DNA from 2 places in the Agrobacterium sp. GW821-FHT02D03 genome. Region 1 is predicted to be linked to the other one. Evidence: riboswitches for the same ligand, from Rfam matches in the RefSeq annotation. Region 1 holds a riboswitch; the other holds the start of a gene.

What was found. A riboswitch is a leader RNA that binds a small molecule or an ion and turns the genes downstream of it on or off. The one in region 1 is predicted to bind S-adenosylmethionine.
Region 2: linked by a shared signal. The riboswitch ahead of AC07U5_RS12935 (O-succinylhomoserine sulfhydrylase) and the one ahead of metA (homoserine O-acetyltransferase MetA) in region 1 are both predicted to bind S-adenosylmethionine.

Annotation. Positions count from the first base shown of each region.
Region 1 is NZ_JBWKVN010000001.1:380,287-395,766, reverse strand. It holds gene AC07U5_RS01805 (ABC-F family ATP-binding cassette domain-containing protein) at 1-1,117, opposite strand, end outside; gene AC07U5_RS01800 (thiamine diphosphokinase) at 1,122-1,772, opposite strand; SAM riboswitch at 1,863-1,939, shown strand; gene metA (homoserine O-acetyltransferase MetA) at 2,002-2,928, shown strand; gene AC07U5_RS01790 (aldose epimerase family protein) at 3,025-4,050, shown strand; gene mtgA (monofunctional biosynthetic peptidoglycan transglycosylase) at 4,057-4,704, opposite strand; gene AC07U5_RS01780 (polyprenyl synthetase family protein) at 4,957-5,856, shown strand; gene AC07U5_RS01775 (YiaD family glycine zipper/OmpA-like lipoprotein) at 5,958-6,620, opposite strand; gene ispG (flavodoxin-dependent (E)-4-hydroxy-3-methylbut-2-enyl-diphosphate synthase) at 6,689-7,939, opposite strand; gene AC07U5_RS01765 (MFS transporter) at 8,224-9,411, opposite strand; gene AC07U5_RS01760 (DeoR/GlpR family DNA-binding transcription regulator) at 9,408-10,232, opposite strand; gene pyc (pyruvate carboxylase) at 10,347-13,808, opposite strand; gene AC07U5_RS01750 (helix-turn-helix transcriptional regulator) at 13,931-14,668, opposite strand; gene AC07U5_RS01745 (glucan ABC transporter ATP-binding protein/ permease) at 15,011-15,480, shown strand, end outside.
Region 2 is NZ_JBWKVN010000001.1:2,712,379-2,727,858, forward strand. It holds gene AC07U5_RS12880 (extracellular solute-binding protein) at 1-193, shown strand, start outside; gene AC07U5_RS12885 (carbohydrate ABC transporter permease) at 263-1,153, shown strand; gene AC07U5_RS12890 (ABC transporter permease subunit) at 1,161-2,048, shown strand; gene ugpC (sn-glycerol-3-phosphate ABC transporter ATP-binding protein UgpC) at 2,075-3,205, shown strand; gene AC07U5_RS12900 (sugar phosphate isomerase/epimerase family protein) at 3,245-4,150, shown strand; gene AC07U5_RS12905 (NAD(P)H oxidoreductase) at 4,352-4,915, shown strand; gene AC07U5_RS12910 (cold-shock protein) at 5,343-5,552, shown strand; gene AC07U5_RS12915 (hypothetical protein) at 5,674-5,919, shown strand; gene AC07U5_RS12920 (hypothetical protein) at 6,163-6,438, shown strand; tRNA gene AC07U5_RS12925 (tRNA-Gly) at 6,529-6,602, opposite strand; gene AC07U5_RS12930 (2'-deoxycytidine 5'-triphosphate deaminase) at 6,687-7,784, opposite strand; SAM riboswitch at 7,859-7,937, shown strand; gene AC07U5_RS12935 (O-succinylhomoserine sulfhydrylase) at 7,980-9,164, shown strand; gene apaG (Co2+/Mg2+ efflux facilitator ApaG/CorD) at 9,452-9,844, shown strand; gene AC07U5_RS12945 (Hsp33 family molecular chaperone) at 9,872-10,858, opposite strand; gene argF (ornithine carbamoyltransferase) at 11,119-12,030, opposite strand; gene AC07U5_RS12955 (aspartate aminotransferase family protein) at 12,087-13,295, opposite strand; gene AC07U5_RS12960 (GcrA family cell cycle regulator) at 13,748-14,284, shown strand; gene AC07U5_RS12965 (Imm63 family immunity protein) at 14,404-14,871, shown strand; gene phoB (phosphate regulon transcriptional regulator PhoB) at 14,955-15,480, opposite strand, start outside.

The DNA.
Region 1 (15,480 bases):
CGCCCCGGCCATCGGTCAGGTAATGCGCCAGCGTATCGTTAGGATTGAGGTCCTCGCGCTTCTGATCGAGTGTCGCGATTTCCAGATTGGTGCCGAGTTTCACCGTGCCGCTGTCGGGCGCCAACTCACCGGTCAGCATCTTGAGAAGCGTGGTCTTGCCTGCACCATTCGGCCCGACGAGACCGATGCAATCGCCGCGATGCACACGCAGCGAAAAGGGCGCGATGATGGTGCGATCGCCATAGGACTTGGTGATGGCCTCGGCCTCGATCACCAGCTTGCCGGATTCGCGCGCCTCCACGGCCGTTGCCTGCACGGAGCCCTGCGGACCCTTGTGGCCGCGATAAGCCGCACGCATGTCACGCAATTCTCCCACGCGGCGCATGTTGCGCTTGCGGCGTGCCGTCACGCCATAGCGCATCCAGTGCTCTTCGCGCTCGATCGCCTTGCCGAGCTTGTGCTGCTCCAGTTCTTCCTCTTCCAGCACCTTGTCGCGCCATTCCTCGAAGTAGCCAAAGCCACGGCTGAGACGACGCGACTGGCCGCGATCGAGCCAGACGGTGGCGGTCGAAACCTTCTCCAGGAAGCGACGGTCGTGCGAGATGAGCACAAGCGCGCTTCGCGTCTGCTGCAATTCGCTTTCCAGCCATTCGATGGTCGGAAGATCCAGATGGTTGGTCGGCTCGTCCAGCATCAGGATGTCCGGCTCAGGCGCCATGACGCGGGCAAGTGCCGCACGACGCGCTTCGCCACCGGAAAGGCTCGATGGATTTTCCTGGCCGGTCAGACCCAGATGTTCCAGCAGATAGCTGACCCGATAGGGATCGTCGCCGGGTCCAAGACCGGATTCGGCATAGGCCTGCACGGTGTCATAGGCGCCAAAATCCGGCGCCTGCTCCAGGTAGCGGATTGTCGCGGAGGGATGACGAAAGACCTCGCCGGACTGCGCTTCGACAAGACCGGCGGCGATCTTCATCAGCGTCGATTTGCCCGACCCGTTTCGACCGACGAGGCAGATACGATCGCCCGGCTCCACCTGCAGGTTGGCGCCATCCAGAAGTGGCGTCACGCCAAATGTCAGCTTGATATCGTCGAGTTTCAGAATGGGGGGTGCCAAGGCATCAGGCTCCGGTCAGATCGTAGGGACGGGCAAGCACGATCGCCTTGCCGCTTTTGAGGCGAAGGCGAATTTCGCCCTCAGCCACGTTGGACATAGTGCGCGACGAGCCGAAGGCAAGCGCAAAATCATTGAGGGGATAACGGGCATTCTCGATATCGAGGCCCGAAAGGGCAGTAAAACCGGCAACCGAAAACAGCGAGCCGCGCGGCAGATCGAGCGCCAACGCGCCGGCAAGCAGCGGATAAGCTTCTTCCTCACCAGACGTCAGCACCACCTCAAACCCGCGTTCGGCCAGCGCCACAGCATAGAGCAAATGAAACTGCGCATGGTCGGAACGTTCGCCGGCAAGCGCGCCGACCAGCGTCAGAAGCTTCGCGCCACGCGCCAAAGCCTCGGAAACGGCGATCTCGCCATCCGTTTCGCCCTTGGCAGCGGGAAAGGGCTGTTGCGGCACATCCGGCCATTCGTCGACAAGCGCCGCATCGGCGGAATCGAAATCGCCCACCCAGAGCTCAGGGGTGAGCCCGAGCGGCCCAGCATGTTTCATACCGCTATCGGCGGCAATCACGCGCGATCCGGCGACCGCCTTTTGCAGGCGATCCGTAACCGCGATATCGCCGCCCAGCAGAATGGTGAAATGATCCGATCTCATGCCCTGCCTTATCGCGAAACCTTGTCCCAAGGAAAGGCGGAAACGCTGCAGAGGGCGGCGATATTGATTTTTCGGCCGGACGGGATTATGACAGCCCCCAGTGGTGATTTGCCGACCGGCTTGCAGCCACTTTAAAGAAGTCGCTAAAGGGTCGAGGAAACAGGCAATTTCCGAGGACCGGTCGCGATTTCGCTGCCGGTTTTTTTGTTTTTGGACGTGAGAGTTCGCGATGCCCATCAAGATTCCCGATACGCTGCCCGCCTTCGAAACCCTCGTGAATGAGGGCGTGCGGGTGATGACCGAGACCATGGCGATCCGTCAGGATATCCGCCCGCTCCAGATCGGGCTTCTCAATCTCATGCCGAACAAGATCAAGACCGAAATCCAGATGGCCCGGCTCGTCGGCGCTTCGCCGCTGCAGGTGGAGCTGTCGCTGGTGCGCATCGGCGGACACCGCGCCAAGAACACGCCGGAAGAACATCTGCTCTCCTTCTACGAGACGTGGGAAGAGGTGCGTCACCGCAAGTTCGACGGCTTCATCATTACCGGCGCGCCGGTGGAAACGCTGGCTTATGAAGACGTGACGTATTGGGACGAAATGCAGAAAATCTTCGACTGGACGGAGACCAATGTCCATTCGACGCTGAATGTTTGCTGGGGTGCGATGGCGGCGATCTATCACTTCCACGGCGTGCCGAAGCACGAATTGAAGGAGAAGGCCTTCGGCGTCTATCGCCACCGCAATCTCTGCCCGGCCTCCATCTACCTCAATGGTTTTTCCGACGACTTCCAGGTGCCGGTGTCCCGCTGGACGGAAGTGCGCCGCGCCGATATCGAGAAGCATCCCGACCTCGAAATCCTGATGGAGTCCGAGGAGATGGGCGTGTGCCTGGTGCATGAGAAGCGCGGCAAGCGGCTCTACATGTTCAACCACGTGGAATATGACTCCACCTCGCTGGGAGACGAATATTTCCGCGACGTGAATTCCGGCGTGCCGATCAAGCTGCCGCATGACTACTTCCCGCATAACGACCCGGCGCTTACCCCGCTCAACCGCTGGCGCAGCCATGCCCATCTGTTCTTCGGCAACTGGATCAACGAGATCTACCAGACCACACCTTACGAACTGGCCGAGATCGGCACGACAACCCGCTGATCAGGAGCCTCCAAGAATTTGACATTCCGGCGTTGCGCCAGACGCCAAAATGACGCAACGTCCGGCGCAAATCGCAAGCGACAGGGAGAATTCGGGATGAGCGAAGCAGGCGCACGGGAGAATTTCGGCATTACGGCCACCGGCGAGAAGGTCGAGCGGGTGACGATTTCCGCCGGCGGCCTGACGGCCAAGGTGATGACCTGGGGTGCGGTCATTCAGGATCTGCGCCTTGAGGGTCATCAGCCGCCGCTGGTGCTCGGCTTCGACGCCTTTGATGACTACCCTAAATACTCTTCCTACTTTGGTGCGACGCCTGGCCGAAACGCCAACCGCATCGGCGGCGGCACATTCTCGATCGACGGCAAGGACTATCAGCTGGAGCTCAACGAAAAGGGCGTCAGCCATCTTCATGGCGGCAGCGACGGCACGGGCAAGCGCAACTGGCTGATCATGGAACACGGGCCAAGCCATGTCATTCTGCAGATCATCGATCCGAACGGTCGCGCCGGCTATCCCGGCAACTGCACGATGACGGCAACCTACACCATCCGCGAAGGCGGCGTTCTTTCGGTTCTCTATGAAACGACGACCGATCTGCCGACCATCGCCAACGTCTGCCAGCATTCCTATTTCAATCTCGACGGCGCCGAAACCGCGCTCGACCACGAGATCGAAATCGCCGCCGATCACTATCTGCCGACCGATGAGCGCCAGATCCCGACCGGCGACATTCGCCCTGTATCGGGAACGGTGTTCGATCTGTGCCAGCCGACGCCGATGAGCCTGAAGGATGACAAGGGCGAACAGGTGCTTTACGACCACAATTTCTGCCTTTCGGCAGAGCGTGTGGCCAAGCGCAAGGTGGCGCATGTGCGCGCACCGGCCTCCGGCATCTCGCTGGAAGTCCACACCACAGAACCCGGCGTGCAGTTCTATTCCGGCTTCAAGCTGAACACCGCCGTTCCCGGCCACGATGGCCGCCACTATGGCCCCTTTGCCGGCTTCTGCCTGGAAACCCAGATCTGGCCGGACGCCGTCAATCACGAAGGCTTCCCCAAGGCGATCCTTCGCCCCGGCGAAACGCTGCGGCAGGAAACGGATTACATCTTCACGAAGGGCTGAAGCAGGTCAGTCCAGCACGCAGCCCACATAAGCGCCGGAGCCTCTGGCCCGGCGCTCGATCAACCCCGCAAGACGCTGCATGCCGCGGCCGGGCTTGCTGGCATTGCGATCGATCGGGTTTGGCAAGGATACGGCCAGAAGTGCAGCCTGGCGGGAGGTGAGCTTGGAGGCTGGTACCTTGAAATGGTATTGCGCGGCAGCCTCGATGCCGTAGATGCCCGGTCCCCATTCTGCGATATTGAGATAGATCTCCATCATCCGCTTTTTCGACCAGACGAAGTCGGAGACCAGCGCAAGCGGAAGCTCCATTCCCTTGCGGATGAGCGATCGCCCATTCCACAGAAACAGGTTCTTGGCCGTCTGCATAGGAATGGTGCTGGCGCCACGTGTCGCCTCGCCTTCCAGCGCGTCGTTGACGACATCCTGCATCTGGTTCCAGTCGACGCCATGGTGGAAACAGAACTGGCCGTCTTCCGACATCATCACCGACTGGATGAGGCGGGGAGAAATATCCTCCAGCGGCACCCATTGCCGATCGTAGCCCTGGAAGGTCACCAGATCGGCAAGCATCAGCGTCGAGACGGGACGAATGAAGGGAAGCGCATAGAGAGGGATCAGCAGATACGGCAGGATCAACAGCGCCAGCACGAACATGCCGACGCGTTTGGCGAGGTTCTTGATATCCAACTTCGGCCTGCTTTCCTCCTCGGGAAGCGCTTCGTACTCCCTCTCGCTTTCCGGCGTACTGCTCACATCCCGTCCCCGCTCGTTCAGATCAAGCCTTTCATATTCCGCTCGCACCATCAAGGCTACTCACGATGGTGAAGTTCCGCACCCCTTCAACAAAACATTTGCCAGCCCTTTTCCCCCATGCCAAACAGCCGCGAGATGGAAGGAAGCGGCGCCATGACATTCGAGACACGGCTGCGAGACAACGCGGCGAGCACGGAAAAACTGCTGGCAGAGCTTCTGACGGGCGCAGTCGGCGACGACGAGATCGCACGGCCCGCAAACCTGCTGGACGCCATGCGCCATGGCGTGCTGAATGGCGGCAAGCGCCTGCGGCCTTTCCTCGTGATTGAGACGGCACGGCTGCTCGGCGGCAACGAGGCTGCGGCCCAGCGTGTGGGCGCCGCACTCGAATGCCTCCACTGCTATTCGCTGGTGCATGATGATCTTCCCGCCATGGATGATGACGACCTGCGTCGCGGCCAGCCGACAGTGCACAAGAAGTTCGACGAGGCGACCGCGATCCTTGCGGGCGATAGCCTGCTCACCCTTGCCTTCGACATCATCGCAAGCCCGGAAACGCCGCTGACAGGCGATCAAAAGACAGCCCTCGTGCTCGCACTGGCACGCGCCGCAGGCATTGGCGGCATGGCCGGCGGTCAGGCGCTCGATCTGGCGGCAGAAAAACAGGCACCGGACGAACCGGGCATCGTGACATTGCAGGCGATGAAGACCGGTGCGCTGCTGCGCTTTGCCTGTGAGGCCGGCGCCATCATTGCCGGAAACGATGCCTCTCACCGCCAGACGCTTCGCAGCTTCGGAGAAAAGATCGGCCTCGCCTTCCAGCTTGCCGACGATCTCCTCGATCTCACCTCCGACGCCGCCACGATGGGCAAGGCGACCGGCAAGGATGCTGCCCGCGGCAAAGGCACGCTCGTGGCACTGCGTGGCGAAGACTGGGCACGCGCCAAGCTGCAGGAGCAGGTGCGCGATGCCGCAAACCTGCTTGCCCCCTATGGCGACAAGGCAGAGATCCTCGTAGAAGCAGCACGCTTTATTGCCGAGCGAAAGAGCTGAAGACGTAAGCGTCTATCACGCCTGCCCCACATCTTCACCCCGACAACAAAAAGGGCCGCCAAAGCAGCCCTTTTCTAAAATTCGATAGGCGCGATTGCGTCTTAGCCGTTCTGTGTCAGCGGCGAGATCAGCACTTCCACGCGGCGGTTCTGGGCGCGGCCATCCGGCGTGGCGTTGGATGCCACCGGCTGCGACGGGCCGAAGCCCATGGTGGACATGCGGCGCTGATCGACACCCTGGCTTGCGAGGTAGTTGGCAACCGAGGCGGCGCGGCGCTGCGACAGGAGCTGATTGTGGTTCAGGCTGCCGGTGGAGTCGGTGAAGCCGTTGACGTCGATATAGGTCTTGTTGAACTTGTTCAGAACGATCGCGACCGAATTCAGCGTCGGGTAGAATGGAGGGATCACCTGATCCTGGTCCGTCGCAAAGGTGATGTTGGACGGCATGTTGAGCACGATGCTGTCGCCACGGCGCGTGACAGAGACGCCGGTACCCTGCAACTGCTGGCGAAGCTCGGCTTCCTGATTGTCCATATAGCCGCCGATCGCCCCGCCGGCGAGCGCGCCGATACCAGCACCGATCAGCGCGTTGCGGCCCTTGTTGCCGCCGCCGATCGCCAGACCGCCAACCGCACCGGCCAGCGCGCCAAGCCCTGCACCGCCCGCCATGTTGGAGACCTTCTGCTCACCCGTGTAGGGGTCGGTCGTGGTGCAGGCGGAAAGGTAAGTTGCGGCAAGCGCAAGAACAGCAAACTTCTTGATCATTGGAAATCATTGCTCCGTGAGTTTCGGGAGGTAAGACACAGCGATTCGGGCATTTTCACGGTCGAGACTCACTCCGCCGCGTCCTTTTGGCCAAAACGTTTTTCGATATAGTCGATGACAAGCGCCTCGAAGTCCGAGGCGATGTTCGGACCGCGCAAGGTCAACGCCTTTTCGCCATCGATAAAGACGGGTGCGGAAGGGCTCTCGCCGGTTCCCGGCAGCGAAATGCCGATATCGGCATGCTTGCTTTCGCCCGGTCCGTTGACGATGCAGCCCATGACGGCAACGTTCAGCGCTTCGACGCCTGGATATTTCTCACGCCAGACCGGCATGTTCTTGCGAATATCGTTCTGGATGTTCTGCGCCAGTTCCTGGAAGACGGTCGACGTCGTGCGCCCGCATCCCGGACAGGCGGCAACCACGGGAATAAACTGGCGAAAGCCCATGACCTGCAACAGTTCCTGCGCCACCTGCACTTCGCGGGTGCGATCGCCATTCGGCTCTGGTGTCAGCGACACCCGGATCGTATCGCCAATGCCCTGCTGCAGCACATAACCCATGGCAGCCGACGAGGCGACGATGCCCTTGGAACCCATGCCGGCTTCGGTAAGGCCGAGATGCAGCGCGTGGTCGGAGCGCTCCGACAGCATCGAATAGACCGCGATCAGATCCTGAACCTGGCTGACCTTGGCGGAAAGAATGATACGGTTGCGCGGCAGGCCGATCTCTTCGGCAAGCTCGGCGGAAATCAGCGCCGACTGGACGATGGCTTCGCGCGTGACCTGACGGGCGGATAGCGGAAAACCGGCATCCTTGTTCTTGTCCATGAGGCTCGTCAGCAGTTCCTGATCGAGCGAACCCCAGTTGACGCCGATGCGCACCGGCTTGTCGTAGCGGATCGCCATCTCGATGATGTCGCCGAACTGCTTGTCCTTCTTGTCCTTGAAGCCGACATTGCCGGGATTGATGCGGTATTTCGCCAGAGCCTCGGCACAGGCCGGATGATCGGCGAGCAACTTGTGGCCGATATAGTGAAAGTCACCGACGAGCGGCACATCCATGCCAAGCCGCAACAGGCGGTCGCGGATTTTCGGAACGGCGGCAGCGCTCTCATCCCGATCCACGGTGATGCGGACGATCTCCGAGCCCGCGCGATGAAGGGCTGCAACCTGCTGGACCGTCGCATCGATATCGGCCGTGTCCGTATTGGTCATGGATTGCACCACGACCGGCGCACCGCCACCGACGATCACGCCACCGACATCGACGGCAACGGAGGCGCGGCGGGGCTTCGGATCGTAATCGGCGTGTGCGTTCATCATGGTCTCTGCAACTGCGGTGAGGGTCATCATTCAGGTGGATCAAGGCGGGCGCCTTGTCAACATCGAAGCAGTCAACTGTCAAAGCGTGTCGCTTCGCTCTCACACTTTACGGTCTTCTTGTTCGCATGGCGTTATCGCAAAACCGCTTCACACTTTTGCGCGCCCTGCTTTATTTTACCGCAATCGTGGCGAAATTCGAGCCCGTCTCACACCCGACCCAAAACGAGAGCGCTTCCTTAGCGATTGCAAGCGCTCCGGACGGCCGGAATGATTGGCGTGGCTCAGTGACCGCTAGCCCCGTCGGCATGACGAGCAAGCCTGGAGAGCAGCAGCACGACCACGTGCAGAAGCGGAATGAAGAGGAACACGGTCGCAAGCCCGGTATGTTCGGCAATGAAGCCAATGGCCGAGGGCGCGACCAGAATGCCGGAATAGCCCATGGTTGTCACAACGGAGAGGCCGATGCCAGGCGCCAGCCCCGGCATGTTGCCGGCAGCGGAAAAAGCAATCGGCACCATGTTGGAGATGCCGATACCGGCAATGGCAAAGCCGATAATGGCAATGAAGGCGTTTCCGGCAGCACCCGCAATCAGAAGACCGATGATCGACAGGGCCGAGCAGACTTGCAAGGTGCGCACGGCGCCGAGACGCTCGCGCACCAGGTCGCCCGCAAAGCGCATGACCGCCATGGTCAGCGAGAAGGCCGCGAAAGCAAAGCCCGAAACGGCAACCGATGCGCCAAGCTCGTTGCGCAGATAGAGCGCCCCCCAATCGAGGACCGCACCCTCTGGCACCATGGAAAACAGCGCCATGAGGCCGATGATCCAGGGCAGCGGTGTAAGCGGCAAGCCACCCTTTGGCCGTTCTTCTTCAGGGTGCGGACGATCCACCATGACGCGCGGCCAGGCAACCGCAAGAAGGGCTGCAGCGATGATGGTGAGCGCAACGGCATGGCCATAAATGCCGATCTTGGTGATGAGCAGACCGCCAAGGCCCGCGCCAATCAGTCCGCCAAGGCTCCAGAAGGCGTGGCATGACGACATGATGGCACGCAGCATGCCGCGCTCCACCGCAACGGCATTGGCATTCATCGCCACATCCATGGCGCCCGTCAGACCGCCGAAAAGAAAGACAGTGATGACGCCCGCCCAGACGGTGTTGGAGAGAGTGATGAGAAGCAGTGTCGGCACGAAGATGGCGGCGCAGAAGAGCGTCACGGAGCGCGACCCGATGCGGGCGATCTGCGAACCGGCAACCGGCATGCAGGACAGCGAGCCAAGACCAAAGACGAGAATGACAAGCCCAAGCTCAGCCTCACTCAGCGAAAGGCGCTTGGCAAATTCGGGAATCATCGGCGCCCAGGAGCCCATCATGAAGCCGTTCATCAGGAACAGCAAAGAGACGCCGAAGCGGTTTTTCGTCATATAGGGGGTGCGGGCGGTGGAGACGGACATCGGGGAGCCGGTCATGCGAGCTGGTCCTTCGGTGAATGCGGATGGGATGAGGCACGGGCGTCACGCCCGGCAAGATGAATGTCGAGATTTTGTCTCCGGAGATCGCGAACGAAAGCCTCATCCGCATCGCCTTCCAGAACAAGGGTGAGATCGGGGCTGAGCGCCGCCACATGGAAGGCCGCGCCCATACCAAGCTTCTCGGTGGTGATCGCCGCCAAGGTTCTCGCACTCGCCTTGCAGGCCAGCCGCTTGAAGGTCGCGTCCTGATAGATATCGGCGGACAGCCCGCCATCAGCCGTCATGCCGCAGACACCGAGGATGCAGAGGTCGGGTCGCATATCCTCCAGCTGAGAGATCGCCATTGTATCGATGGCGGCACCGACGGCGGGATCAATTCGCCCGCCGACCACGATCAGCTCCAGATCGGCGCGGCCGGACAGTTCCGCCGCGATCACCGGCGTATTGGTGATGACGGTCAGCCCCGCGCCCTTCGGCAGGTGACGGGCGATGGCAAGATTGGTGGAGCCGGCGTCGAGAAAGATCGTCATTTTCGATGCGATGCACGCCGCCGCCGCCCGGCCGAGCACATCCTTGCGGTCCTGCATATCCGTCACGCGGTGGCTGAGCGGCACCGTCTTGCCACCGGATATCAGGGCCCCGCCATAGACGCGCTCGCAAAGGCCACGCCCTGCCATATCGCGAAGATCGCGCCGGATCGTGTCTTCCGAGACATCGAAAGCCTGGGCGAGATCCTGCGCAAGAACGCGGCCCTTGCTCTGCAACTCGGCGAAGATCAGCGTCTGACGCTCGCTGACGAAGTGGTCGATTTTGGACATTCGGCACCAACATGTGAAATCGTGCACAAACACGCATATATGCCAAAGGGCTTATCCACAAGCGGAAATGCCCGCACGGTGGCGGGCATTCTCGTAACACTTGATGTCGCTTCGTTACTCGGCGTAGACGACCAGCAGATCCTTGGCGTCGATCTGGTCACTTGGCCGTACGAGGACTTCGGCGATTTTGCCGTCCCGCTCGGCATGCAGTGCCGTTTCCATCTTCATCGCTTCGATGGAGACCAGAACGTCGCCCGCCTTCACATCCTGGCCGGCATTGGCGAAGACGCGGGAGATAACGCCCGGCATCGGCGCGCCGACATGGGCGGCGTTCCCCGGCTCTGCCTTGCGGCGGGCAGCCGAGCCACTGGCACCATGGGCACGGTTCGGCACCTTGATGCGGCGCGGCTGGCCGTTGATCTCAAAGAAGATGGTGACCATGCCCTTGTCGTCGACACCCGAAGACGCCTGGTTGACGATGACGAGGGTCTTGCCGCGTTCGATATCGGCAAACAACTCCTCGCCGTCTTCCATGCCGTAGAAGTAAGCATGGGTCGGCAGCACCGAGACCGGCCCGTAGGTTTCCGAAGCGAGCGCGAAATCGGTAAAGACCTTCGGATACATCAGATAGGAGGCAAACTCGAAATCATCGACCGGACGCTCCAGCTTGGTTTCGATCGCCTTGCGCTCCGCATCGAGGTCGGCATCTTCCAGAAGCGAGCCGGGACGAACCGTATACGGCTTCTCGCCCTTCAAGGCCTTCTTCTGCAGCGCTTCAGGCCAGCCGCCCGGCGATTGGCCGAGATCGCCCTTGAGCATGGAGACGACCGAGTCCGGGAAGGAAACTTCCCTTTCCGGGTTTTCGACATCGGCCACCGTCAGATCCTGGCTGACCATCATCAGCGCCATGTCGCCGACCACCTTGGAGGATGGCGTGACCTTGACGATATCGCCGAACATCTTGTTGGCATCGGCATAGGCCTGCGCCACCTCATGCCAACGGCTTTCAAGACCGAGGGACCGCGCCTGTTCCTTGAGGTTGGTGAACTGGCCGCCTGGCATTTCGTGCAGATAGACTTCGGATGCCGGGCCCTTGAGATCGCTTTCGAAGGCCACATACTGGTTGCGCACCGCTTCCCAGTAGAAGGAGATGCGACGGATCCACTCCGCATCGAGACCGGTGTCGCGTTCCGAACCGGACAACGCCTCGACGATCGAACCAAGGCAGGGCTGAGAGGTGGTGCCGGAGAAGGCATCCATCGCCGCATCCACGGCATCCACGCCCGCGTCGACTGCGGCGAGCACGGTGGCGGCAGCAATGCCCGACGTATCATGCGTGTGGAAATGGATCGGAAGGCCGGTTGCTTCACGCAGGGCCTTGAACAGAACCTTCGCGGCGGCAGGCTTCAGAAGACCCGCCATGTCCTTGACGGCGATGATATGGGCGCCGGCCTTTTCAAGCTCAGCCGCAAGATTGGTGTAATATTTGAGATCGTATTTCGGCCGCGCCGAATTCAGCAGGTCGCCCGTGTAGCAGATCGTCGCCTCGCAAAGCTTGTTCTCCTCGGCGATCGCATCCATCGAGACGCGCATGTTTTCGACCCAGTTCAGGCAGTCGAAGACGCGGAAGAGATCGACCCCACCCTTTGCCGCCTGACGGACGAAATATTTGACGACGTTGTCCGGGTAGTTCTTGTAGCCGACGCCATTGGCGCCGCGCAGAAGCATCTGCAGAAGCAGATTCGGCGCGCCTTCGCGGATCAGCGCCAGACGCTCCCACGGGTCTTCGGTCAGGAAGCGCATGGAGACGTCGAAGGTCGCACCGCCCCAGCACTCCAGCGACAGAAGCTGCGGCAGCGCCTTGGCATAGACGCTTGCCACGCGGGCGATGTCATGGGTGCGAACGCGCGTCGCCAGAAGCGACTGGTGACCATCGCGCATGGTGGTGTCGGTGACGAGGACGCGCTTTTCGTTGCGCATCCAGTCGGCAAAACCCTTCGGACCCAAACTGTCCAGCAACTGCTTCGTACCGTCCGGCGTCGGTGCTTCGATATAGGGCACGACAGGCTTGACGGCCTTGTCGGACGGCGTGGCGCGACCCTTGGTTTCCGGGTGACCGTTGACGGTGACGTCGGCGAGATAGGTCAGAAGCTTGGTGGCGCGGTCCTGACGCTTTACCTGGGCGAAGAGCTCCGGCGTCGAGTCGATGAAGCGTGTCGTGTAGGTGTTGTTGCGGAAGCTTTCATGACCGATGATCGCTTCCAGGAAGGTGAGGTTGGTCGCCACGCCGCGGATGCGGAATTCGCGCAGCGCGCGGTCCATACGGCTGATCGCCTCATCCGGCTTTGGCGCCCATGCAGTAACCTTGACGAGCAGCGGATCGTAATAGCGGGTGATGACGGCGCCGCTATAGGACGTGCCGCCATCCAGACGAATGCCGAAGCCCGAGGCCGAACGATAGGCCGTGATGCGACCGTAATCGGGAATGAAATTGTGCTCGGGATCTTCCGTGGTGATGCGGCACTGAAGCGCGTGACCGTTGAGACGGATGTCCTTCTGCTCAGGCACGCCGGATTCGGGCGTGCCGATGGCTGCACCCTCGAGAATGTGGATTTGCGCCTTGACGATATCGATGCCGGTGACGACTTCGGTTACCGTGTGCTCCACCTGGATGCGCGGATTGACCTCGATGAAGTAGAACTTGCCGGTATCGGCGTCCATCAGATACTCGACCGTGCCGGCGCCGATGTAATTCGTCGCGGCTGCGATCTTCAGCGAATAATTGGCAAGCTCCTGGCGCTGCGATTCCGACAGGTAGGGCGCTGGCGCGCGCTCAACCACCTTCTGGTTACGCCGCTGGATGGAGCAGTCACGCTCGAAGAGATGGACGACATTGCCATGCGTGTCGCCAAGGATCTGGCTTTCCACGTGGCGGGCGCGTTCCACCAGCTTTTCCAGATAGACTTCGTCCTTGCCGAAGGCCGCCTTGGCTTCGCGCTTGGCTTCGGTGACTTCGCGCGCCAGATCTTCCTTTTTGCGAATGGCGCGCATGCCGCGACCGCCGCCGCCCCAGGAGGCTTTCAGCATCACCGGGTAGCCGATCTCCTCGGCCATGCGTTCCACTTGCGCAAGATCATCTGGCAGAGGCTCGGTCGCCGGAACAACCGGCACACCAACCGAAATCGCCAGATTGCGGGCGGCCACCTTGTTGCCTAGCTGGCGCATGGTTGCCGGGCGCGGGCCGATGAAGGTAATGCCGGCGGCATCGCAGGCGTCGACAAATTCAGGGCTTTCCGACAGCAGGCCATAGCCTGGGTGGATGGCGTCAGCGCCCGAGAGCTTAGCGACGCGGATCACTTCCTCGATCGACAGATAGCTCTCGATCGGACCCATATCCTTGGCAAGATGCGGACCGCGTCCGACCTGGTAGCTTTCATCCGCCTTGAAGCGATGGAGGGACAACTTGTCCTCTTCCGCCCAGATGGCGACCGTTTTTATACCGAGCTCGTTGGCGGCGCGAAATACGCGGATTGCGATCTCCGAACGATTGGCAACGAGAATTTTCGATATCTTCAAAACGGCCTCCCAAGAACCTTATGAGCACTCCAACATGCTGCACCGCGGAATTAAGCAGCAAAACCGCATGTTGGAAAGGACGATTTTCATCATCCCGGTTCTGGTCCGCGCGTCTGAATGCGTCAACCAATCAAGCCGCAGCGAAACGCAAGCGCCACGACATGCTGGCGGTTTCGCGCACCAAGCTTGCGCTGGATACCGCTGAGGTACCAATCCACCGTATGACTGGTGATCGAAAGGGCCTTGCCGATCTCCGGCGATGTGTTGCCGAGCGCCAGTAGCGTCAGCACATCGCGCTCCCGGCGCGTCAGCTGCGCCACCGAAAGATCCGGAGAGGAAAGCAAATCTTCCGAGTGTCCGGTCAAATCCGCAACACGCCAGAACGTGACACGCATGACCGCATCGAAGATCGCCAGTTCACGTTCCGTCAGATGGCAGCCAAGGCCGCTGATAACAACGCCACCCAGCATGCCGTTGCGCCCGTGAATTGGAAAAGCATAGCCTTCCCGCAATCCATGCCGAGCCGCATCCTGAAAAAGTTTCGCCGCACGTTTGCGATGCGTCGCCTGCGGAAGAAGGCACACTGCATCCCGCCACCTCACCGGCTTTTGCAACAGACAGAGCGATCGCTCGATGGGATCGACCTCCCTATACTTCTTCGCGTCGTAAATCGCCGACCAACCCTCGGGCTGCTGCTGCGCCAGCACCACATCCTTGACCGCGGCCCGCCGGACGGCGCGTCGGAAAATACGATAATAGTCAAACCCGTACTGGCTTATAACCTGCTGGAAAGAAGAGAGAAATTCATCCAGACCCATTGGCTCTGCATGGGTATCCAGGAACGTAAATAGGGTCTGCATCTCAAAATAGATCCTGGCAATAAAAAAGACCACGAACCTTGCAGGGGGTATGTCTTTCGCACCCCTTAGCAGCCAGGTTCGAACGCGGCAAATTTGTAATCAAGCAACGTGTCATGCACTAAAACTTTTCCGCGAAATAGACCGATTTGACAATCCAAAATATTCAGATCGTGCAGAACGCGATTTTTTTCGAGTCTCGCTTCAAAAGCCCCGGCGTTAAGCGCCCATTCATGTAGAAAGAGCGATAAAACAACTGCTTGCATAGCCCGCAATCGCCCTTGTCGTTGAAGGTAAGGGTTTCGCCCCAAAGGGCAGGACTGACATGAAGACGGGATTTGGAAATTGACACTGTTTCAAGTTTACACGCGCGCCCTGCGCTACCTTGCAACCAACAAATGGCGGGTCACGATCGTCGTTGTTGCAAACGTTATTCTTGCGGCAATCACCATCGCTGAGCCGGTTTTGTTCGGCAAGATCATCGATGCGCTGTCGACAGGGTCCGTTCCAACCAACATCCTCATTCTTTGGGGTGCGTTCGGCCTCTTCAATACAGTGGCTTACGTTGCCGTGGCGCGTGAGGCGGACCGGCTTGCCCATGGGCGCCGCGCCTCGCTTCTGACAGAAGCCTTCGGCCGCATCATTTCCATGCCGCTTTCGTGGCATCATCAGCGCGGCACCTCCAACGCGCTGCACACACTGCTGCGCGCCAGCGAAACGCTGTTCGGCCTCTGGCTCGAATTCATGCGCACGCATTTGGCAACTTTCGTTGCCGTCGCGCTGCTGATCCCGACTGCCTTCTCGATGGACGTTCG
Region 2 (15,480 bases), 2.3 Mb from region 1:
CGAGCCGACCGATACCACACGCGGCATACGCCTCGGCAACTTCACGCAGATCCGCAAGGAACTCTCCACGGCACTTGAGGCGATCTACATGCAGAATGGCGACGTTCAGCAGGAACTCGACAAGGCCGTCGAGCGCTCCAATGTCGGCCTGCGCCGCTTCGAAAAGACCTTCTCGGGCGTTTCCATCAACTAAGCGCTCGTACCCCAGTGCCACCCGTGAATGCGGGTGGCACGATTATCCAGACTGTCTATTGGAATTTCCATGGAAAAGCGCTCCGTCTTCAAGAGCACCTGGCTACCTCTGCTTTTTGCCCTGCCGCAACTCGCTCTGATTGCCCTGTTCTTCTATTGGCCTGCCGTGGCAGTGGTGAACTGGGCCTTCACGCTGGAGCCGCCTTTCGGCGGAGCTGCGGAGTTTGTCGGACTTGCCAATTTCTACGAGACCTTCGCCGATCCGCTTTATTGGAACTCGGTCACTGTCAGCCTGATCTTTGCAATCGTCGGCCCGTTCTTCGCCATTCTCATCGGCCTCACGCTCGCGCTGGCGGTCGATCGGCAACTGCCAGGCTCCGGTTTCTTCCGCGTCCTTTACATCCTGCCCTTCGCCATTGCCGGTCCGGCAGCGGGCATGGCGTTTCGCTTCATCCTGTCGCCCGAACGCGGCCTTGCCGCCTCGCTGAATGCGATCTATCCCGATATCTGGAATCCGGCCAAATTCGGCAGCCATGCGCTGGCGCTGGTCATCATCATCTTCATCTGGAAATGGGCGGGCTACACCTTCATCTTCCTGCTGGCCGGACTGCAATCGGTACCGCGCAGCCTGACGGAAGCGGCTGCGATGGACGGCTCCGGGCCGATCCGCCGCGCAATCGATATTCAGGTGCCGCTGCTTGCGCCCACGCTGTTCTTCCTGACCGTGACGATGATGACGGAAGGCTTTGTCGGCTCAGACACTTTCGGCATTGTCCACCACACGACCGGCGGCGGCCCGAACCATGCGACCGAGGTCATGGTGTTCCGCATCGTGCAGGAGGCGTTCCAGGGGCTCAACTATTCGGGTGCTTCGGCCCAGAGCATCATTCTGATCGGCCTGATCATGGTCTTCACCTTCATCCAGTTCCGCTTCATCGAGCGGCGCGTGCATTACAAGTGAGACGGCGATGATCCAGCGCACCCCTTACGCAGACGCCTTTACCTACAGCTTGCTGATCATCGGCTTCCTGCTGCTGATCGGCCCCTTCATCGTCATCATTTCCGGTGCCAGCCAGTCGCTGCAGCAGATCAACAGCGTGCCCTTCAGCTTCATGCCAAGCGATCGCCTGTTCGAGAACATGCATGCGGCCTGGAACCGTGCCAATCTCGGCAATGCCATGCTCAACAGCTTCATCATGGCCTCGCTTGTCACGGTCGGGAAGGTGGCGCTGTCGGCCTGTACGGCCTTTGCCATCGTCTTCTTCCGCTCGCCGCTGCGGCACCTGTTCTTCTGGACGGTGTTCATTACGCTGATGCTGCCGCTGGAAGTGCGCGTGGTGCCGACTTACGCCGTGGCCGCCGACATGTTCCATCCCTTCGCGCTCCTGATCAACGCCGTCTCCGGCATCGACATCAAGATCGAATGGAACCTGTTGAACTCCTATGCCGGCCTGACCTTGCCGCTGATTGCCACGGCCACCGGCACATTCCTCTACCGGCAGTTCTTCATGACGTTGCCGGACGAGCTGGCCGAGGCGGCGCGCATGGATGGCTCCGGACCGATGCGCTTCTTCGTCGATATGATCCTGCCGCTGTCTCGCACCAACATGCTGGCGCTGACGACAATCATGTTCGTCTATGGCTGGAACCAGTATCTGTGGCCGCTCCTGATGGTGACTGACCCGTCCTACAAGACGGTGATGATGTCGCTCTCCAGCCTCCTCCCTTCCGAAAACGGCACGCCTGACTGGAATGTCACGCTCGCCGGTTCCCTTATCATCATGTTGCCGCCGCTTCTCGTCGTCGGGCTTTTGCAGCGCTGGTTCGTGCGTGGCCTCGTCTCCACCGAGAAATGACAGTTATAGAATAGGAGTGCCAAACCATGGCGCAGATCGACATTCGTCAGGTGCATAAATCCTACGGCAAGACCAAGACGCTGCATGGTGTCGACCTCATCTTTCCGTCCGGAGAATTCGTCGTTATCCTCGGCCCTTCCGGCTGCGGCAAGTCCACCCTGCTGCGCATGATTGCCGGACTGGAAGACATCACCGCCGGTGAAATCGCCATTGCCGGCAAGGTGGTGAACCGGCTGGAGCCGCGTGAACGCGGTTGCGCCATGGTGTTCCAGAATTACGCGCTCTATCCGCATATGACGGTTGCCGACAATATCGGCTATGCGCTGAAGGTCGCCGGCGTAGCCAAGGCCGAGCGCCGCCGCAGGATCGAGGAAACGGCGAAGATCGTCGGTCTCTCGGACTATCTGGAGCGCAAGCCTGCGGCGCTGTCCGGCGGCCAGCGCCAACGCGTTGCCATGGCGCGCGCCATCATTCGCGAGCCGGATGTCTTTCTCTTCGACGAGCCGCTGTCGAACCTCGATGCCAAACTGCGCGTCACCATGCGCGCTGAAATCCGCAGGCTGCATCAACGCCTGTCCGCGACATCGGTCTTCGTCACCCATGATCAGGTAGAGGCCATGACGCTGGCGGATCGGCTGGTGATCATGAACAAGGGCAATGTCGAACAGGTAGGGCAGCCGCTCGACATCTATAACCGACCGGCCAGCACTTTTGTCGCATCCTTCATCGGCTCTCCCGCGATGAACCTCTTCAATGCCAGGGTGGATCGCGAGAGCATTGCCGTCAGCTTCGGCAACTGGTCCAGTCCAATGCCGGCGGAGATCGCGCGTGCCCTATCGGGTGAAGACGTGATTGCCGGCATCCGGCCAGAGCAGTGCGTCGTCTCCCGTCAGGGCGACGGTGTTTCCGCCGTGGTGGATTTTGTCGAGGAACTCGGCTCCGGTCGCATCGTCTATGCGGACATTCGCGGCCAGATCTTTGCTGCCGCGATTGGTGAGGATCTCACCGTCCGCCCAGGTGACAGGGTCATTCTGCAGTTCCCCGCAGCGCACCTGCACTTTTTCGATCCCATAACGGAACGGCGGATCGACTCAAGCCTCGCATCAGCCGATCAAGCCGGCTTCACCAACCTGGATGTTCTGGCCCATAGTGCCTGAACATCTCCCGCCTTCATTGACTGCATCAAGGAAACGCACATGACCTCCATCATTTCCGCCGTCGGCTTTTGCAATGCCACCGGGCGCGGCGATCTCTCCAGCCTGGACTCGTCCCTGAAGATCATCGCCGATACCGGCGCGAGTGCCTGCGAAATCGGCATCTATGGCGAGGAGATCATCTCCGGCGGTCGCATCATCAAGGACCGCGCACAGCGCGTCCGCGATATCGTCAGGCAGTATGCGTTCAAGAAACTCTCCCTGCATGGCCAGATTGTCTCCAACTTCATGGACCGCGAGCACCTGCATCTGCAGAAGAAGGTCGTGCGTGCCATGCTCGAACTCTGTGACCGGCTGGGCGCTGGCGTGCTCGTCCACCATAGCGGCAATGCGATCCTCTCCGATGGCATGAGTGGCAGCGATCTCGACCAGATGGAGCGTGAGGCTCTTTTCGAAATGGCCGAGATTGCCAAGACCTATGGCGTGCGCATCGTGTTGGAAAACATCTTCACCACGGAAGACGGCCAGTACCGCCAGACGCCATCGCAAGTGGCAGAAACCGTGAAGGCCGTAGGCCACGACAATCTCGCCGCTCTGATCGACTTCAGCCACGCCTATATCGAATCCACCTTCAAGGGTCTGGATTTCCGCGAAGAACTGCGCGCCATGGCGCCCGTCACCGGCCATCTGCATGTGCATGACAGCTTCGGCCTGCCCTACACGATGAAGAAGTTCTACCACCCCGCAGAAGCCACCGCACTCGGCATTGGCGACCTTCACCTGCCGATCGGCTGGGGCGATATCGACTGGGAGGACATTTTCTCCGAGCTCACCTTCCTACCCGACACCACCCTCATCATGGAAATCGGCGCAGAACGCTTTGCCGACCAGCAGCCCGCTTCCCTGGAGCGGGCCTTGAAGCTGGCCGATGCGGTGAACAAGCGGTAACGGCCAACCAACAGAGCGAGGGGCCGCATGCGCTGGCCCCCTGCTCCAACGATCTCTGCTGAGGCACGATGTCGTGACAGGATTGAAGTGCCGGCCCCCCCTTCATACCTAGACCGCCTGGACAGCGCCTTAACCGGTTACGGTCCTTGAACGCTACCGCGCCGCCTGCGGCCGTCTGGTCACTATGAAGGACATCGCCTCATGAAGATTTTGGTGGTCATCGCCCATCCGCGTCAGAACTCACTGACACATCAAGCGGCGCGCGCTTTTGCCGATGAGGTCCAAGCGAACGGCCACGAGGTCGAGTTTGCCGATCTGGTGGCTAAGAATTTCGACCTGGTGCTCAAAGCCGAGGACGAGCCGGATTGGAGCGGCCGGGACATAGACTTCGCCGCAGATGTTCGACGAGAGATGGAGCGCGTGGAACGCAACGATGCCACTGTGCTCTTCTTTCCCGTGTGGTGGTGGTCCATGCCGGCGATCCTGAAAGGCTGGATCGACCGCGTGTGGGCGCAGAACTGGGCTTTCGGGAGCCAGACCTATCCGCATGCTAAGGTGTTGATGGTCGGCATCGCCGGTGCGACGGAGAATGACTACCGCAAGCGCGGATATGGTATCGCCATGCGCACACAGCTGAAAGTGGGGATCCGCGATTATTGCAGTGTGAAAGAAGGCAAGGTCGAGATTTTATATGGGTCGCTCGAAGGCGAGGCCCAGGCGGCTGCGATTATATCAAACGCGAAAGACCTGGGAGCTACGTTCTAGCGATCCATAAGCGTTCATCGCCAATATTCCAGTCGAAACGTTTGCTGGTTTCGCGTCATGAGGCACATGGTTGGTGAAGAGCTACAAGCACATGAACGCGACAACTCCCCTCCCATCAATGAAGGTGAAAGCGCTGCGTATCGGAAAAGGGTCCCGCGCCAAGACCGCTCGATCCGTGCGAAAGAAAAGTGACGCAACCCCCCGAAAGCACAACCAAAAGACGAACATCGATAAAATTGAAAACTTTTCGTTGACTACGGTGATGAACTCCCCTATAGATAGGTCATCGATCTTTTGCTTGCCGAGCTTTGTCTACCGCGCGATTGGCACCGCGCTCTAAGCGAACTTCTCTTTCAAAAATAGTCGGTTTTTATCCGCGTGGCATCCGTTACGCGGTCCTTCACTCTATGCTTTGAAAGGGTTTATTATGACCACTGGCACAGTTAAATGGTTTAATTCCACAAAAGGCTTCGGCTTCATTCAGCCTGACAATGGCGGCGCTGACGCGTTCGTTCACATTTCGGCTGTCGAGCGTGCAGGAATGCGCGAACTCGTCGAAGGCCAGAAGATTGGCTTCGAGCTCGAGCGCGACAACAAGTCGGGCAAGATGTCTGCGACCAATCTGCAGTCCGCATAATTGAGATCCGCTTCCCTTTGACCACGGATGTACTGGCACTGCCGGGAGCAATTTCATTCGAGGCCAGGCATCGCGCCTGGCCTTTTTCGTTTCGGCATTTGGCCGGAGAGGCAAATACCCCATGACACAAACACACAGCAAATCCCGCCAGCAGGCGGAGCTTGCCTTCGGCAAGCTTCAGACGCCATTCTTCGCAAAAAATCACGCTGTCGATGAACTGCAAGCAGCCGTCGATGCGCGGGATGCGAAAACAGCCAGACTAAAGGCAGCCCGCCTTGCAAAAGAACTGGCCGATCGCAAATCCGCGGTGGCCGCTCTGGTGACCAAACGCACCAAGAAGACGCCGTCGGCTTGTCCCACGTCTTAAAGCGTGTCGCGATCTTTTAGATTCGCTCACCCGCTTTAGGTCCTTGTTCTCGCGTGTCGTTATCGCAGAACCGCTGCACAGTTTTGCGCGGATCATGCTTTAAAATCGCGTCGCGGTCGTTCAGACTCGCTCCTTGCGCTTCACGCCTTCGTTTTATCGCATGTCGCTTTCGCAAAGCCGCATCGCGCTTTTGCGCGATATCACCGGTGAGAGCCAAGAAATCCAGCAACACAGGTGGGATGCATGTCAACGACAACCAACGAACTCAATGCGACCAACACTGCCTGGCAGATCGCGATGCAGGAAATCCTCCGGGTGGTCATCCGCGATCTTTACCAGGCCAAGGGCGAAGCGCATTTCAAACAACATATCGAGCGCATCGAAATGGCAGCGGTCGATAGTATCCAGACGGATCTCAGGTTTCGCGGAACGGACGAATGGACGGAAGTCCTCGTCAAGGAAAAAGCCAGCAACTTCGTCACGTCCTTGCTGACATCTTTCACCTACGATCGCGCCTGAATAACGGCTCGCTCAGCGCATTACATCCGTACGCTGATCCCAGGTGCGATAAAAAATACGCAATAAAAACAATAGCCTTTGCAAGATAGCTGGAGCGGGTGAAGGGAATCGAACCCTCGTATTCAGCTTGGGAAGCTGCTGCTCTACCATTGAGCTACACCCGCGCGCTTAAAAACTTCCGATAGAACGATGCGGCTGTCAAGCCGCGCCGCAAGGCATTCCACTATCGCACCGCGGCGTCTGGCCGATCACTCTGCGCGGAAATGCTTGGAGAGCTTTAGGCCCTGGGCCTGATAGTTGGAGCCGAGGCCCGTGCCGTAGAGACCTTCGGGTTTGGCCAGCATATGTTCATAGACAAGGCGGCCGACGATCTGGCCGTGCTCCAGGATGAAGGGCACCTCGTGGCTTCTGACTTCAAGGACGGCACGACTGCCGGTGCCGCCGGCGCTGGCGTGGCCGAAGCCGGGGTCGAAGAAGCCGGCATAGTGGACGCGGAACTCGCCGACCAGGGGATCGAACGGTGTCATCTCGGCGGCGTAGAGCGGTGGCACATGCACGGCTTCGCGCGAGACAAGAATGTAGAATTCATCCGGATCGAGGATCAGTTCGGCGCGGCCGCGCGCGTAGAGCGGCTCCCAGAAATCCAGAACGTCGTGGGCTGCCTTCTGGTCCACATCGACAACTGCGGTGTGGTGCTTGCCGCGATAACCGATGAGGCCGCTGTCACCAAAGCCTCTCAGGTCGATGGAGAGCGCAATACCGCCGCCGGATACGTTGGGCGTGTCGCTGGCGACGAGGATTTCACTCTCGTGAAGCGCCTGCAACTCACCTTCGTTCAAAAGCGAATGACCGATTCGGAAGCGGATCTGCGACAGGCGCGAACCCTGGCGCACGACGATCGGGAAGGTACGCGGGCTGACTTCCAGATAAAGCGGTCCCTGATAACCTGCGGGGATCTTGTCGAACTCCTGCGCGTGGTCGGTGATGACGCGGGTGAAGATATCGAGACGGCCGGTGGAGCTCTTCGGGTTGGCCGAGGCGGACATGTCGGCGGGCAGCGCCAGCGTTTCCATCAGCGGTACGATATAGACGCAGCCGGTTTCCAGCACGGCGCCTTCGCTGAGATCGATTTCATGCAGACGCAGGCGGTCCAGCTTTTCGATGACCTTGGTGCCCGGGCCAGGCATGAAGCTTGCGCGCACACGATAGGCCTTGGCACCGAGACGCAGGTCAAGGCTTGCCGGCTGCACCTGGTCTCCATCCAGCGCCCGCTCGCTCTTCAGGTGGCCGGAAGAAAACAGCGCCCGTATCGCGCCATCGGCCAGAATACCCGTGGTTCTCATCATCGTCAGTGCCCCTGTTCCGCGCCGACAAAATCAAAAGCAGGCCATTGACGCAAGTTGTTAACGGCAGTAAGGCAATCTTATCCCGTGGTGATTTGGCCGGTCGGCTTGCAGCCACGTTAAACAAGTGGCTAAAAAGACCGGGTGCTTGGAACCGGTCTGCTTTTGCGACCGGTTTTTTTGTTTGAAGGTGATCAAATGAGCAAGAAATGGCGCCCGGCAACTCAACTCGTACATGGCGGCACACTGCGCTCCCCCTACGGTGAAACGTCCGAAGCACTCTACCTGACCCAGGGCTTTGTCTATGAAAGCTCGGAAGCGGCAGAAGCGCGCTTCAAGGGAGAGACCGACGGTTTCATCTATGCGCGCTATGCGAGCCCCACCAATGACATGTTCGAAAAGCGCATGTGCCTGCTGGAAGGTGCCGAGGATGCGCGCGCCACGGCATCCGGCATGGCCGCTGTCAGCGCTGCCATTCTCTGCCAGCTGAAAGCCGGCGATCATATCGTTGCGGCCCGCGCGCTTTTCGGTTCCTGCCGCTGGGTGGTTGAGACGCTGGCGCCGAAATACGGCATCCAATGCACGCTGGTCGATGGCCGCGATCTCGCCAATTGGGAAACGGCGATCAAGCCGAACACCAAGCTGTTCTTCCTGGAAAGCCCGACCAATCCGACACTGGAAGTGGTTGATATTGCAGGCGTTGCCAAGCTTGCCAACCAGATTAGCGCCAAGGTCGTCGTCGACAACGTGTTTGCGACGCCGCTCTTCCAGAAGCCTCTGGAGCTAGGCGCACATATCGTCGTCTATTCCGCCACCAAGCATATCGATGGTCAGGGCCGCTGCCTTGGCGGCGTGGTGCTGTCGGACAAGAAGTGGATCGAGGAAGAACTTCAGGATTACTTCCGCCACACCGGCCCCGCGCTGTCTCCCTTCAACGCGTGGACATTGCTGAAGGGCATCGAGACCATGCCGCTGCGCGTCAAGCAACAGACGGCGAACGCCGGCAAGATTGCGGATTTCCTGGCGGACCAAAGCAAGGTCGCGAAGGTCATCTATCCGGGCCGCGCCGACCATCCGCAGGCCGACATCATTGCGCGGCAGATGTCGGGCGGTTCGACGCTCGTCTGCTTCGAGTTGAAGGGCGGCAAGGAAGCGGCGTTCAAGCTGCAGAATGCGCTGGAGGTCGTCAAGATTTCCAACAATCTTGGTGATGCTAAGAGCCTGATCACCCATCCCGCTACCACGACCCATAAGAACCTGACCGATGAGGCGCGCGCCGAACTCGGCATCTCCGGCGGCACGCTTCGTCTGTCCTGCGGGATCGAAGACACCGACGACCTGCTGGAAGATTTCGCCGCAGCGCTTTCGAAGGTTTCTGCCTGATATCAAATGCCCGGTGAGCGATCACCGGGCAATTTCTTTCTCGATTTCCAGATCTTCTGCTCGCGACACGCGTAGATCGCCCGTTCTACATTATTTTAGACAAACAGCGATTTATCTACTGTCTCTTCACGATTTTGTGCGTATTGAATGGAGAAACAAACCTGATACGCAACGCTTTAGCCTCGTAACGCATTCAAACAACTCAGCTCCAATCAACGGACATTCTCGTCCTTCATTCGGTGTAGTAGAATAAAATGCTAGAGGCAGAGACAGCCAAGGTCGCGAACATGTATCGTGCATCGACAAAAGAGATAGAGGTCACCGTCGACCCGTATTATCTCGATGAGCAATCGGACCCGGACGATAGCCGTTACGTCTGGGGCTATACGGTCGTGATCACGAACAACTCCAAGCAGGCCGTGACGCTGGTCAATCGCTACTGGCACATCACCGATCAGAATGGCGTGGTGGACGAGGTCTCAGGCCCGGGTGTCGTTGGTGAGCAACCGCATCTGCGACCAGGCGACAGCTACGAATATTCTTCCGGATGCCCCCTGGACACGCCGTCAGGCATGATGTTCGGCCATTACGAAATGGAAACGGACACGGGCGAGGTCTTTACGGTAGACATCCCCGCCTTCTCGCTGGACAGCCCAGGGCTTGCCCGCGTGCTGAACTGAGCGGGGCTCTCACCCCGCTCCTGATCTTTATGCCGACAGTTCTTCGACCGGGTAACGGTAGGTCGTCGAGCAGAACTCGCAGCTCACCGACACCACGCCATCTTCCTGGCTGTCCTCGATCTCCTCTGCCGAAAACCCGGACAGCACGCCCTTGATCTTCTCCCGCGAGCAGCTGCATTTGTCGATGATCGACTGAGGCTCGTAGACGCGCACGCCCTGCTCATGGAAGAGGCGGAACAGCAAACGCTCCACCGGAACCTGCGGATCGGTCAGTTCATCCGTATCCACCGTGTCGATCAACGCCACCGCTTCCGTCCAGGCATCGTCTTCGGCTTCCCCGAACGAGCTTTCATCGCCATCGCCGCCATGAAGGTCACGGGTGCGCAGACGCTCGGGCGCCTGCGGCAGAAACTGCGCAATAATGCCGCCCGCACGCCAGCCACGACGTGGCTTGCCTTCGCTGTCGCGGTCGAAGAATTCCGCCACGCCAAGGCGCACCCGCGTCGGCAACTGCTCAGACTGGCGGAAATACACGCTGGCGATTTCCTCCAGCGAAGAGCCATCCAACGGCACGATGCCCTGATAGGGCTGCATGCCCACACCCTGATCGATGGTGAAGGCGAGGATGCCGGTGCCGAGAAGCTCTTCGGGCGAGGTCTGCCCAGCAGCAATCGCCTGTGCCAGACGCTCATCGTCGAAGCGGGCATATGCGCGCATGTTCTCAGGTGCCGTAAAATCGGCCACCAGGAGATCCACCGGGCCATCGCCCTTGGTTTGCACCGTGAGCTTGCCGGAGAATTTGAGTGACGTGCCGATCAGTGCCGTCAGCACCAAAGCTTCCGCCAGAAGCCGGGCGACAACAGGCGGATAATCATGGCGTTGCAAAATGGCATTCAGCAACGGACCGACCTGCACGGCGCGGCCGCGAACGTCGAGCCCTTCCACCTGAAAGGGGACGACCTTGTCGTCGCCGGCAAAGTTCATATCGTCCAGTTCTACGGTTACGTCCGCCATGGTTCTGCTCCTTCGAACCCGCCTTCCGGAATTAGGAAATGATCGCCACGCTTTCAGCCGCGACCAGCAGGTCTCTTGTCCGGTTTTCGCAAAGATAGAGCGGAGAATGGCAAAACGAAACCATCCCCGGCCCAAATGTCGCGATAAACGATTGATGAAACGCCGCCGTGAACCGGCAGCACTGGTTGGCGTAAAGATGGGGCGCCGCGCTTGAAATTCAAGCTCCCGGCATAGCCCCCATCCTCAGCTCGGCCCTGCTCTCAGATAACGCCCATGCACCAGGCGATCACGGCCTTTTGCGCGTGCAGGCGGTTCTCCGCCTCATCGAACACAACCGACTGCGGACCGTCGATCACCGCATCGGTCACTTCCTCGCCGCGGTGCGCGGGCAGGCAGTGCATGAAGAGCGCTTCGTTGTTGGCTTTCTTCATCAGCGCTTCATTCACCTGATAGGGCTGGAAGATGTTGTGGCCGCGCGCCTTGTGCTCCTGGTTCATGGAAACCCAGGTGTCGGTGACGATGCAGTCCGAACCAGCGACAGCGCGTTCGGCGTCATGGCAGAGCATGATCTCGCCGCCATTGTTGCGGGCCCAGTTGAGGTACTTGTCGAGCGGCTCCGAACCCATGGGTACAGCCATGTTCATCTTGTAGCCGAAGCGGGCGGAGCCCTCGACCAGCGAATGCAGCACGTTGTTGCCATCGCCCGTCCAGGCGATGGTCTTTCCCTTCACCGGGCCGCGATGCTCTTCGAAGGTCATGATATCGGCCATGATCTGGCACGGGTGCGTCTCGTCCGTCAGGCCGTTGATGACCGGAACGGTGGCGTGCTCGGCAAGCTCCAGCAGGCGGGAATGATCGGTGGTGCGGATCATGATGGCGTCAACGTAGCGCGACAGGACCTTGGCGGTATCGCCAATGGTTTCGGCGCGGCCGAGCTGCATTTCGGTGCCGGAGAGAAACAGCGTTTCACCGCCAAGCTGGCGCATGCCGACATCGAAGGACACGCGTGTGCGTGTCGACGGCTTTTCGAAGATCATCGCCAGCATCTTGCCAGCAAGCGGCTTTTCCGCCGTTCCGTTCTTCGTTGCGATCTTTCGGCTCTTGGCGTCTTCCAGAATGAGCCGCAGGTCTTCCGAGCCGACGGCCGAAAGATCGAGGAAATGCTTTGCCATTTTAATTCAGTCCCATCAATGCGGGCCACCCTTTACGCCGGCCCTGATACGCCTCGTCAGGCGCTCTTTGCCAGTTTGGTGGTGAGTGCTTCGGCAGCCTTCTCGATGCGCGCAAGCCCATCACGCGCTTCTTCTGCCGTAACCACGAGCGGCGGCAGCAGGCGGATCACGTTATCGCCTGCCGGAACGCCAAGAAGATGCTCCGCGCGCATGGCCTGGAGCAGATCGCCGGATGGAACCCGCGCCTTGATGCCGAGCAGCAAACCTTCGCCACGGATTTCCTCGATCACATCCGGATAACGGTCCTTCAGCGACGCCAGTCCCTGGCGGAAGATCAGCGCGACATCGCGCACATGCTCGATGAAGCCGTCGGCCAGAACGATATCCAGCACGGCGTTGCCGGCTGCCATGGCCAGCGGATTGCCGCCATAGGTCGTGCCGTGCGAGCCTGCTGTCATGCCGGACGCGGCTTCTGCCGTTGCGAGGCATGCACCGAAGGGGAAGCCACCGCCAATGCCCTTGGCAACTGCCATGATATCGGGCGTGACGCCCGAGCGCTCATGGGCAAAGAACTTGCCGGTACGGCCAACGCCGGTCTGCACTTCGTCGAAGATCAAAAGCAGGCCGTGCTCTTCGCAGAGCGCCCGCAGCGTGCGCAGGAACTCGGGCTGAACGACACGGATACCGCCTTCGCCCTGGATCGGCTCGATCAGAAGGGCAGCCGTTTCCGGAACGATCGCCGCCTTCAGCGCTTCGAGATCGCCGAATGGCACCTGGTCGAAGCCTTCCACCTTGGGGCCGAAGCCCTCGAGATATTTGGCCTGGCCGCCAGCTGCGATGGTGGCGAGTGTGCGGCCATGGAATGCACCTTCGAAGGTGATGATGCGGAATTTTTCCGGATGGCCGTGCGTGTACTGATAACGGCGTGCCGTCTTGATGGCGCATTCCAGCGCCTCCGCACCGGAGTTGGTGAAGAACACCTTGTCGGCGAATGTCGCATCCGTCAGCCGCTTTGCCAGCACTTCCTGGCCTGCAACCTCATAAAGGTTGGACAAATGCCAGACCTTCTCGACCTGTGCCTTGAGGGATTCAACCATATGGGGATGGCTATGGCCGACCGAGGTAACCGCAACGCCCGCACCGAAATCGAGATATCGCTCGCCGCTTTCCGTGATCAGCCAAACGCCCTCGCCTCGTTCGAAGCGCAGGGGGGCTCTGGAAAACGTATCGAACAACGGCCCGGATTTGGGGGCAGTTTCGGCCATGGCGACATCACTCCTTACGTCAAGTCGGGACAGACGACTGTCAATAGGGCTCGCGGGTTATCCCTGCCCTGAAAATCAAAAATGCCGCCTCGCGGCGGCCTGCATGCTGTCTTCATTGCGAGAGCACTATTGTCACTTCCCCGCCTAATGTCAACAAATCTCGGCACTTCCGGGCAGTTACAAGCCTTGGTAGGTGCTTGCCGCGCAGGCCCGAGGTGTTGCCTTTCTGACTCACAGGGGAAGCAAGTTGGGGAAAACCGGAAAATCGATTCCAGATGATTCCTGCGACTCTTGTCACGGAGTCAACCGACGATTAGGTTAACCGTCAATTACTAGACTGCAATGCGGCGGAACTAGTCACCTACAATCTGGCGAATGGCCTGCGCGTGGTTCACTCCATGGCATAGTAGGTGGATTCTGCCCGAAAACAACGCGACGAGCGGAGAAGCGGCATGAACTGGACGGACGAACGAGTAGAAAAGCTCAAGAGATTATGGTCCGAAGGGCTTAGCGCAAGCCAGATCGCAGCACAACTAGGCGGTGTGAGCCGCAATGCCGTCATCGGCAAGGTTCACCGCCTCAACCTGCCAGGTCGCGCCAAGGCCGGCGGCACGGTCGCCACGTCGCGTCCTGCGCCCAAGCGTCCCGCAGCAGCGCCGCGTCCGGCAAGCTATGCGGCTCCGGCCCGCGCTGCGACCAGCCGTCCAGCACCGGCCCGTAGCTCTGGTGCCCTCGCTTTCAAGGAAGACATGGACATCGACACCGTCGAGCCCATGGAATATGTTCGTTCTTCCAACAATGTCGTTATCCCGATCTCGCGTCGCCTGACGCTGACGGAACTGACCGAGCGCACCTGCAAGTGGCCGGTGGGCGACCCGCTCAAGGACGACTTCCATTTCTGCGGCTGCGAGGCGTCTGAAGCCTCGCCCTACTGCAAGTTCCACGCGAAGATGGCCTACCAGCCGGTCAGCGAACGCCGCAAGGCGTAAGGTCTGTCTCAGAACCAATTCAGAAAGCGGGCTTCGGTCCGCTTTTTTATTGGGCGGTCTCCAGCTTTGCCAAATAATCCAAGCTTGCCTGCAGCAATAATCGCGCCCAGACTATCATCATGGACGCGATCGACACACTGCACGACTATATCTCGGCGCTATGGGCCGGGGCCGTCGACACGCCCTTCCCGCCAATCCCGCGCCGCGCACGTGGCGACGGAACCGTTTACGTCGAATGGCGACGCGGCAGCTACTGGCTGATCTGCGAGGAGCGCGGAGAGGAATATTGGCGTCGGGAAGCCAAGGACATGGACGATGCCGCCTTCCAGTTGATGTCGATCGTGGCGGGAGAAGTGGTGCGCGATCGCGAGCTTGCGGTTCGGGAAAAGGCAGACCGCCAGTCGACCGGCCCGGACGACTATTCGCGCTGGAACTGGATGTACCAGGAGATCGAACTGATGGGCGCGATCAAGGAGAGCTATGGCGCTCGAACTCGAGCCAATTATGCTGAGGTGCTGACCCGCAGCCCGTTGTCTAAGGACGAGATAGACGCCGCGCGATATCCCGTTCCGTCCACATTGATCTGACGCCGGGAAGCCAAGGGCTACCCTCTCTGACACGGCGAGAATAGGAGCGCTTGTACCTTCAAGCAAAGCGCTCCCGAGGCCGATCAGGCTTCCATGGAATAGCCGGCGCCCCGAACGGTGCGAATGACATCCTGCATGCTGGAGAAATTCAGCGCCTTACGCAGGCGACCGACATGGACGTCCACCGTGCGCTCATCCACATAGATATCATGTCCCCAGACACCGTCGAGAAGCTGGGAACGGGAAAACACACGACCTGGCGAGGTCATGAGAAATTCCAGCAGGCGGAATTCGGTCGGCCCGAGACGGACTTCGCGGCTCTTGCGATGGACACGGTGCGTCTCACGATCGAGCTCGATATCGCCGCATTTCAGCACCGAGGACAGGACCTCCGGCTTGGCGCGGCGCAGCATCGCTTTAACGCGCGCCATCAGTTCCGGCGTGGAGAAGGGCTTCACGACATAGTCGTCCGCGCCCGTCGCCAGACCACGAACCCTTTCGCTTTCCTCACCGCGCGCCGTCAGCATGATGATCGGCAGACGTTCGGTTTCCGGCCGCATGCGCAGGCGACGGCAAAGCTCGATGCCGGAGACGCCCGGCAACATCCAG